DNA from 2 places in the Paenibacillus sp. sgz302115 genome. Region 1 is predicted to be linked to the other one. Evidence: riboswitches for the same ligand, from Rfam matches in the RefSeq annotation. Region 1 holds a riboswitch; the other holds the start of a gene.
The links. Region 1 has a riboswitch for glycine ahead of gcvT (glycine cleavage system aminomethyltransferase GcvT). Riboswitches for the same ligand answer to the same signal wherever they lie in the genome.
Positions count from the first base shown of each region.

Region 2: another riboswitch for glycine. It lies ahead of AC0LWN_RS16440 (amino acid permease); the one in region 1 lies ahead of gcvT (glycine cleavage system aminomethyltransferase GcvT).

Region 1 covers NZ_JBVYOK010000012.1:6,434-10,917, reverse strand. Annotated here, with positions in the region: gene gcvPA (aminomethyl-transferring glycine dehydrogenase subunit GcvPA) at 1-887, opposite strand, end outside; gene gcvT (glycine cleavage system aminomethyltransferase GcvT) at 884-2,008, opposite strand; glycine riboswitch at 2,197-2,293, opposite strand; gene gcvH (glycine cleavage system protein GcvH) at 2,477-2,869, shown strand; gene AC0LWN_RS20660 (flagellar motor protein MotB) at 3,211-4,092, opposite strand; gene AC0LWN_RS20655 (flagellar motor protein) at 4,089-4,484, opposite strand, start outside.
Region 2 covers NZ_JBVYOK010000007.1:278,148-282,631, reverse strand. Annotated here, with positions in the region: gene AC0LWN_RS16445 (MGDG synthase family glycosyltransferase) at 1-819, shown strand, start outside; glycine riboswitch at 969-1,048, shown strand; gene AC0LWN_RS16440 (amino acid permease) at 1,204-2,595, shown strand; gene AC0LWN_RS16435 (sporulation protein) at 2,673-3,446, opposite strand; gene AC0LWN_RS16430 (C40 family peptidase) at 3,621-4,484, shown strand, end outside.

The sequences.
Region 1 (4,484 bases):
ACGATCCGGCCGGGCATACGGCGCATCAGGTGCTCGGCTACGGCGAAGAAGCCGCAGGTTGGACCGCCAAGCGAAGCTGGAATGCCCAGCGGCTGCGCGTCACCGACTACGATGTCGGCGCCGAGCTTGCCCGGTGTTTCGAGAATGCCAAGTGCCAGCGGATTTGCGCTGACCACGAACAAGCCCTTAACGGCATGGATCAGCGGTTCAATCGCCCCGAGGTCTTCAATCGCGCCGAAGAAGTTCGGTGACTGCACCAGGACGGCGGCAGTATCGCCATCAATCGCGGCGGCGAGCTTGGCCTGATCCGTTACACCGTCTTTGTAGTCAACTTCTACAACATCAAGGCCCCAGGCTCCCGCAGAGGTGCGCAGCACCTGCCGTGCTTCCGGGTGAACGGTGCGGGAGACGACGAGTTTTTTGCGTTTGGTCGCACCGGCAGCCAGAACTGCAGCTTCCGAGAAGGCGGTGGCGCCATCGTACATGCTGGCATTTGCCACCTTCATGCCGGTTAATTCGCAGATATAGGACTGGAACTCGAAGATCGCCTGCAGCTCGCCCTGGCTGATCTCCGGCTGGTAAGGCGTATAGGCGGTATAAAATTCAGAGCGGGAAATAACATGATTAATAACAACGGGGATATGGTGGTCATACAGCCCTGCGCCAAGGAAGCTGGTGTGGGTGTCGGAGCTGGCATTCTTATCGGACAGCTCTTTCATATGGCGCAGCAGTGCATATTCATCAAGCGCCTCTGACATCGGCAGCGTGCCTTCATAGCGGACGCTCTTCGGGATATCGGCGAACAGCTCCTCCACGGACTGAATCCCGACAGTCTCCATCATCTCCTTGCGGTCCTGTTCGGTCATCGGCAGATAACGGTGCTTCATTGCGGCTTCACTCCTTGGCTCTTTTTATAAAATGGCGCTTTGACCACGGCCGCTTTAAGCTGCTTGCCGCGAATCTCCACGTACACTTCCGTTCCAATTTCTGTGTAGGCGGCATCCAGCAGGGCCAGGCCCAGATTACGTTTCAGCGTTGGCGACTGTGTGCCTGTGGTGACTTCACCGATCTTCGCTCCGTCCGCGTAGACCGGATAATGTGAGCGCGGGATACCACGGTCGAGCATTTCCAGGCCGACGAGGCGGCGGGGCAGCCCGGCTTCCTTCTGCTTCAGCAGCGCGTCCTTGCCGATAAAATCGGCTTTGTCCAGCTTCACAAAGAACTGGACGCCGGCTTCCAGCGGCGTAATGTCCGCCGACAGCTCCTGGCCGTACAGCGGCAGCTTCGCTTCGAAACGAAGCGTGTCACGTGCGCCAAGCCCTGCGGGAGTCAGGCCGTGCGGAGCGCCTGCCGCCAGCAGGCCGTTCCACAGCACAGCGGCCGTTTCCACCGGGGCGTACAGCTCAAAACCATCCTCGCCGGTATAGCCGGTGCGGGAGAGCAGAACCTCCACTCCGCACACTTCGGCGCGCTCGATGAAGTGGAAGGGCTTAAGCTCAGCCAGGGGAGCTGAGGTCACTTCAGCAAGGATCGTTTCGGCGAGAGGTCCCTGCAGCGCGAGCAGCAGCGTCTCATCCGAGACATTGCTTAGGGTGACACCGCTGAATTCAGCGGTGAGATGCTCCTGCAGCCACTGGAAATCCTTGTCGATATTGGAGGCATTCACGACGAGCATGTAACGTTCCTCCCCAAGACGATATACCAGCAAATCATCGACAACCCCGCCGCTCGGGTAGAGCATCAGCGTGTACTGCGCAGCGCCATCCGTAAGACGGCTGACATCGTTCGTGGTCATCTGCTGCAGGAAAGCTTCCGAGCCGCTGCCGCTGACCATGAATTCACCCATATGCGACACATCGAACAGTCCGGCCTGCTGGCGGACCGCCTCATGCTCCTTCACGATTCCCGTGAACTGCACCGGCAGCTCCCAGCCGCCGAAATCAATGCATCTGGATTCCGCGTAGGCGGAGTAGAGGTCGTAAAAAGGCGTTCTTTTCAAAGCATCCATGTGCTCACTCCTTTGTCTGATTACACGCAAAAAAAAGGACAGACGGAAGACAAAATATGCGCACCCGCATAAATAGCCTTCTGCTCTGTCCTTTGTACCTGAGAGTTACCCTGCTGCACTTGTGCGCAGGTTTCCCCGTTGGTGATCCGTGACACTGCCAGACAGGTCCGGATAGCTCTCCAGAGATGCGTCCGGCAAAGGTCCTTTTGCCTGAGAGATTCACCCTCCCGGGCTTACTCCTTCGGCGCTGTCCTCCTGTGAGACAGTCTCTCCCTATGCCATCATTCGCAAACCGTATTGTGTTCTACTGACTCCATTAAACCGGGTATACAACTCTGCTGTCAACAAAAAAACGTCAAAAAGATGACAAAATTTATTTTCCTGTCAGTTATATTGACATTGAGCAGCGCGATAACTTAGTCTATAACTAAATTTACAACTCCAAATTTGGAAAAGAGGCGGCTTGGAATGAGTGAAGTGCTAGACAACCTGTTGTACAGCGAAGAGCATGAATGGGCGCAGCAGGGTGAAGGGCGCGTAGTGCGTGTTGGGATTACGGATCATGCCCAGCATCTGCTCGGCGATATCGTATTTGTGGAGTTTCCTGAGGTTGGCGCAGCAATTTCGGCAGGCGACAGCGTAGGCAGCATTGAATCTGTCAAGACGGTGTCCGAGCTATATTCCCCGGTGTCGGGGACTGTGACCAAGATCAACGACGCGCTGGAAGGAAGCCCGGAGCTGATCAATGACCAGCCGTACAGCGGCGGATGGATTTTTGAGCTGGAAATCACCGGCGAGTTCGCAGATGCGGCATCCGGTCTGCTGAATGCGGCGGCTTACCGTGAGCTGGTTGGAGAATAAAGATCCGGTAGACTGTACCGTTTTTCGGCTTATAAAAAAGACAGATCTCTCATATCACATCGGATGTTACTAATGTGTGAGGTCTGTCTTTTTGTGCATTTTTTTGACTATATTCAGGAAGGGGATTCCAATATCTTGGAATAAAATCGTGGGACCACATGCCATAAAAACGGCAAAAAAGTGAGGACAATCATAGCGAATATCGCCATAGGGATTGTATCCAGGGCATCGATCAATACCCGAGCTAAGACAGGCAATCGAGCCTCCTGCCGGCATAAGATTCACGCCTTTCCATAGCAGATCGGCACTGCTGCAGGAGGCTGTACAATCCCTCGGCTAAGCTATTCTCCCTCTTGAAGCTGCCGCAGCACCGTAATCTCAACGCGGCGGTTCTTTTGCCGTCCCTCTGCGGTAGCATTGCTGGCAGTAGGGCGTGTGTCCGCATAGCCGGCATATTGAAAAGTGCCCGGATTCAGCCCCTCGCTGTCGAGAAAGAAGCGCAGCACGGAGAGGGCGCGGGCGCCGGACAGCTCCCAGTTATCATTATACCGCGAGCCTGCCGATACGGGTGTATTGTCCGTATGACCTTCGATGCTGATGGTGGCGCCAATGTTGCGGAAGAGACCGGACAATTGCCGCAGCGCGGGAAGCGCGGGCGACTTCAGCTCGGCTCTGCCGACATCGAACAGAAAACGGTTGCTGAGCGTAATCAATATACCCTGCGGCTTATCCGCAACAAAAATCTGGTCGCCCAGGTTATTGTCTTTGACATATTGGGTGATGACGCCCATAAGGTCGGCCAGCTTCGCTTCCTGCTCGCGGAAGGCCAGCTCACGCTCTGACGGCGCCCGGTCATCTCCCGGTGCTGAAGGGGGTGTGCTGGCTGAAGGGCTGGCAGCGGGATTTTCCTGCCCTTGAGCAGGCCCATTATTGGTATTGCCGCTGGTTGCATTTTTCTGGCCATTCCCCGAACCTCCGGGCTTCGTCCCTTGTTCTCCATCCAGAACGCCATCGCCGCCATCCAGTACAGGGTTGCCGCTCTTGAAGGTATCCGATAACGAACTGGTAACAATACTGAATTTTTGGGCATCCAGACTGCTCATGGCATACAATACCACAAAAAAGATCAGCAATAGTGTAATGAGGTCCGCATAGGTGATCATCCAGCGGTCGCGGCTTTCCGGCCCGCCCGTATGCCGGCGCCTCCGGTTTCTCTGCTTCATAGCGGGCCTCTTGCACTTTCAGTGCTGCGCCCTGCGTCAGAATCATCAATAAAGGGGCTGAGCTTCCTGCGCACAAGCTGCGGATGATCCCCGTTCTGCAGGGCAAGAATGCCGACCAGCAGCATTTCCATAGTTGCCAGCTCGCTTTGGCAGCGGGATTTGATTTTGGAGGCAATGGGTAAAAATATTAGATTGGCGCTGGCCACACCGTACAATGTCGCTGTAAAAGCAACTGCAATGGAAGCTCCCAGGTTGGAGGGATCGGTAAGACTGCTGAGCACGCGGATCAGTCCCATCACTGTGCCGATGATACCCATAGTAGGAGCATAGCCGCCTGCCGCTTCAAAAATTTTGGCATAGCCTTCGTACTTCAGCTCCTTGGCATCCATTTC
Region 2 (4,484 bases), on a different contig from region 1:
AAGAGGTCCGGCATGGACATTCCGCTCTACACGGTTATTACCGATTATGATGCGCACAGTTCATGGATTACGCCCGGTGTGGACCGCTACCTCGTATCCGCGCCGGAAGTGCGCGCTTTGCTGATCCAGCGCGGCATTAAGCCGGAAGCCGTTCAGGTGACGGGCATTCCGGTGCACCCCGATTTCTGGAGCGTCCGGGACAAACAGGCCGTAAGAACAGAACTGGCCATCAAGGATATGCCTACCGTGTTTGTGATGGGGGGCGGCTGGGGACTGTTGTTCAAAGAGGATTTCATCTCCAGGCTCGCCGCCTGGAGGGAGCGTGTGCAGATCGTATGCTGCGTGGGAAGCAACGCTAAACTGGCTGCCAAGCTGCGGAATGATCCCCGTTTTGACCATCCCAATATCATCGTGCTCGGGTATACCCGTGAGATAAGCAAATGGATGGATGCATCCGACCTGCTGATTACCAAGCCGGGCGGTATGACCTGTACCGAAGGGCTGGCCAAGGGGCTGCCGATGCTGTTTTTTGAATCCCTGCCCGGGCAGGAAGCAAAAAATTGCGAATATTTCGTCAAAAACGGATATGGTGAAGTGCTGGCCTCCGGGGATGCTTTGGACATATGGTTCCGCCGGGTTGCGGGCGAAAGCACGGGGATCAGCGGCTACGGGAAAGTGAAAAGGCTGAATCCGCAGCCTGTCTACAAGCCGGAACGCTGCGCGCAGACGGTAATGCAATTGCTGCAACCGGCATCCGGCTCTGTCCCGGATCGTGAGCAGATGAAGGAGCCGCGACTGGCCGGACAAATGGCGAATTAAGAAATACATCGGCACCGGATTCGTTCCATTGTATTTATTATCGTTGACAAAACATTTAACTAGGTTTAGTATTGAAAAAAATTAAAAGCGGCACACCATTAAAAACTGAATATTCGCAAGCTATGATTGCTATGGATCACACTATAGCAGGAGCAGCTTCTGGAGAGACCGTGGAAATTCACGGCGCCGAAGGGTTCACAATCTCAGGCAAAAGGACAGAAGAGTACTGAATAATTTATTTGTTATCCTGATAATAATCAGAATAGCATATATTATTTGTTATTCTTATGACCCGGAGATTGGAGCGTATCCAATCTCTTTTTTTATTGGCATTATTGCTTGTTCGTTTTTTCACATGAAAGAAATATTGAGGGGGAGCTAATCTTGGCACAACAAGAATTAAAGAGAGACTTAGAGAATCGGCATGTTCAGCTCATTGCAATTGGCGGCACTATTGGTACCGGACTGTTTTTAGGATCGGGTAAAGCTATTCAACTGGCAGGGCCATCCATTATTTTTGCTTATTTAATTGTGGGTATCGCTGTTTTTTTCGTTATGAGGGCACTGGGAGAGCTCTTGTTGTCTAAAGCAGGATATCAATCTTTTACAGACATTGCTGAAGATTATCTTGGACCGCGGGCGGCGTTCATAACCGGATGGACATATTGGTTTTGCTGGATCATGACGGCTATGGCTGATATCATCGCTGTTGGGGTGTATGTGCAATATTGGTTCGATATCCCGCAATGGATACCTGCAGTCATCTGCTTAATCATTTTATTAGGACTCAATCTGTTAACGGTAAAAAACTTCGGGGAACTGGAATTTTGGTTTGCGCTAATCAAGGTGGTGACTATTCTCGCATTAATTGCCATTGGGGTTATTTTGCTGGTGATCGGCTTCAAAACAGATGCAGGAACGGTTTCACTTAAAAATATTTGGGGACATGGGGGAATATTTCCAAACGGAATTTCGGGTTTCCTGCTCTCCTTCCAGATGGTTGTGTTTGCCTTTGTCGGTGTGGAACTGGTGGGGGTATCGGCAGCGGAAACAGCTAATCCGGAAAAAAATATTCCTTCGGCCATCAATAAAATTCCCTTAAGAATTCTGTTCTTCTACGTTGGGGCAATTATCGCCCTATTATGCATTAACCCGTGGACGGAGCTGAATCCGTCAGAAAGTCCTTTTGTTAAAACATTCAGTTTAGTCGGGATACCGGTTGCCGCAGGAATTATTAACTTTGTCGTATTAACATCTGCCGCATCTGCTTGTAACAGCGGGATGTTTTCAACAAGCCGGATTCTATATAATTTGGGCAAGAATAACCAGGCTCCAGCCAGTTTTGCAAAACTGAATAAAAATCATGTACCAAGCAGCGCATTATTGACATCCACGCTTGTCCTATCCGTGGGAGCTCTTTTGAGCAAGCTTATTCCAGAGCAAGCCTTTGGCATCGTAACAACAATCAGTGCTATCTGTTTTATATGGGTTTGGGGTATCGTTCTAATTTGCCATTTACGGTATAAGAGAACAAAGCCGGAATTACAGGCAAAATCGAAGTTTAAAGCACCGTTTACCCCATTTATCAATTATGTTGTCCTGGCGTTGTTTGCTGTCATCCTTATAATTATGCTATATGCAAAAGATACACGTCCTGCCTTATTATTGACGCCTGTATGGTTTATTCTCCTATTTGTTCTATATTCCACGAATAAAAGAAAGCGGGAAGTAGACCATACAGGTTCAGTGCAGAGCAAGCAATCCGTAGATGCCTGACATGTAAGGCGAAGAAAAATGGCGGCGCAGGGATTAAGTTCCTTGAGCCGCCATTTTTTATTTCAAGTATACCCTACTTAAGCGTATCTGCTAATTGTATCGGCCAGCCGGTCAGCGATGTAATGCGCTCCGGAAGCAAGCTCGTTACGGTCAAAACGCAGCTTTACAAAGCTCTCATCCGCATCCAGAGCTTCTGCGAACAGGCCGGCGAGCCCGCGTGCCTTGCGGTCAACCTGCAGCAGCAGGCCGACGCCATCCTCATCCGGATAGAAGATGACTTCGAGTTCGTCCAGCTGGCCACGGAACATGGAGGTAGGGACAAATTCGAATTCCTGGATAAAAGGCATTCCGAATGTTTTGCCGTAATGCGGTGCATATTCACAGCTTACCTCACGAAGTCTAAATCCGAGCAGATCGGCTGCATCAAGAATAATAGCTGAATGGGGATGCGGCATTACCTGCAGATGGTCCTGATCGGTTGGATCAAGCGCTTCCTTGATATCCAGACCGGTGTGAATCCACACCGGCGTTCTGCCCATTGTCACCGGGGTAAAGGGCGGAAGCTGGAAGGAGACAGGGAACTCATAGACTTGATTGGCTTCTACGGTGAATTTCTCAGCGAGCAAAATTTTGGCCACAGTTGCTTCGACATTTGATTTTGAATCATTATACTCTTTCACATAACGCGTTTTGACAAAAGCGTAAACGTCATCTACCTTTTGATCCACACGGCCGCCTTGAATCTGAACGACACCGGTGATTGTATCTCCGGCACTCACCGTATCTTGATGAAGCATAAGATCAACCTTGGCGGCACCAATTCCGGCGCTCGCCAGCATACGTTTGAACATGGACAATGGAAGTATCTCCTCTCTATTCTTTGCGTACCCAATGATACGCATAAGTAATAATTGAGGTTTCGAACTTACGGAAGGATATTGTTTACCATCAATTACCACAAAACCATTTTGCTTTTGCCTCGTCCAACTGTGTAGTAGCAAATCTATACACAAGGTGATGAACATATGATCAAACGAAATGCTGCACTTTTGTCTATGCTAGCCCTTTCACTCTATTCCTCCGGCGTTGTCCATGCAGATGCCCGGCCGCAGGCCGAAGCCCGGAATATCTCCATCTATCTGGACGGACAGCGGCTTGAGCCCGGAGTCCCGCCGCTGAATCTGAACGGGACAGTGCTCGTACCGATGCGCGGATTGTTCGAAGCGCAAGGGGCCAAGCTGATCTGGAACAACGCGGACAAAATCGTCACCGCAACCAAGGCGGATACCACGCTTACCTACCGTATTGGGGCGCTGACTGCCGATTTGAACGGGCGGACACTGAGTGTGGAGGTTCCCGGCCAAATTACCGGAAATTCGGCAATGATCCCGCTGCGCTTCATCAGCGAAGCCTTGGGCAGTAAGGTAGACTGGGTGCCGGGCACTCAATCCGTGCAAATCTCCTCCATTATTTATGAAACCTCGATTCTCCGTGGAGTCAATCTGCGCAGCTTACCGGATGCGAAGAGTACTCCCGTAAGCCCGGAACTGCTCTCCGCAGGTACAAAGGTGCATGTGGAGAGCGTTGCCGATGCGCTGTGGTTGAAGGTGAGAACCGGGGACAACCAGACGGGCTACATCTCGGCCAAACCGAGATATACCGATTACACCAGCACTTTGCTCGCGGACAAGCAAGCAGATGCACTGATCGCTTACGGTAAGACCTTCCTCGGCACACCGTATGAGTTCGGCGCTTCACCTGACCAGACCGCAACCTTCGACTGCTCTTCTTTTGTGAAACGTGTATTTGAGGATACCTTGTCCATCGAGCTCCCCCGTGTATCCTATGATCAGGCGAAGGAAGGCAAGGAGGTAGGGCTGAATGAGCTG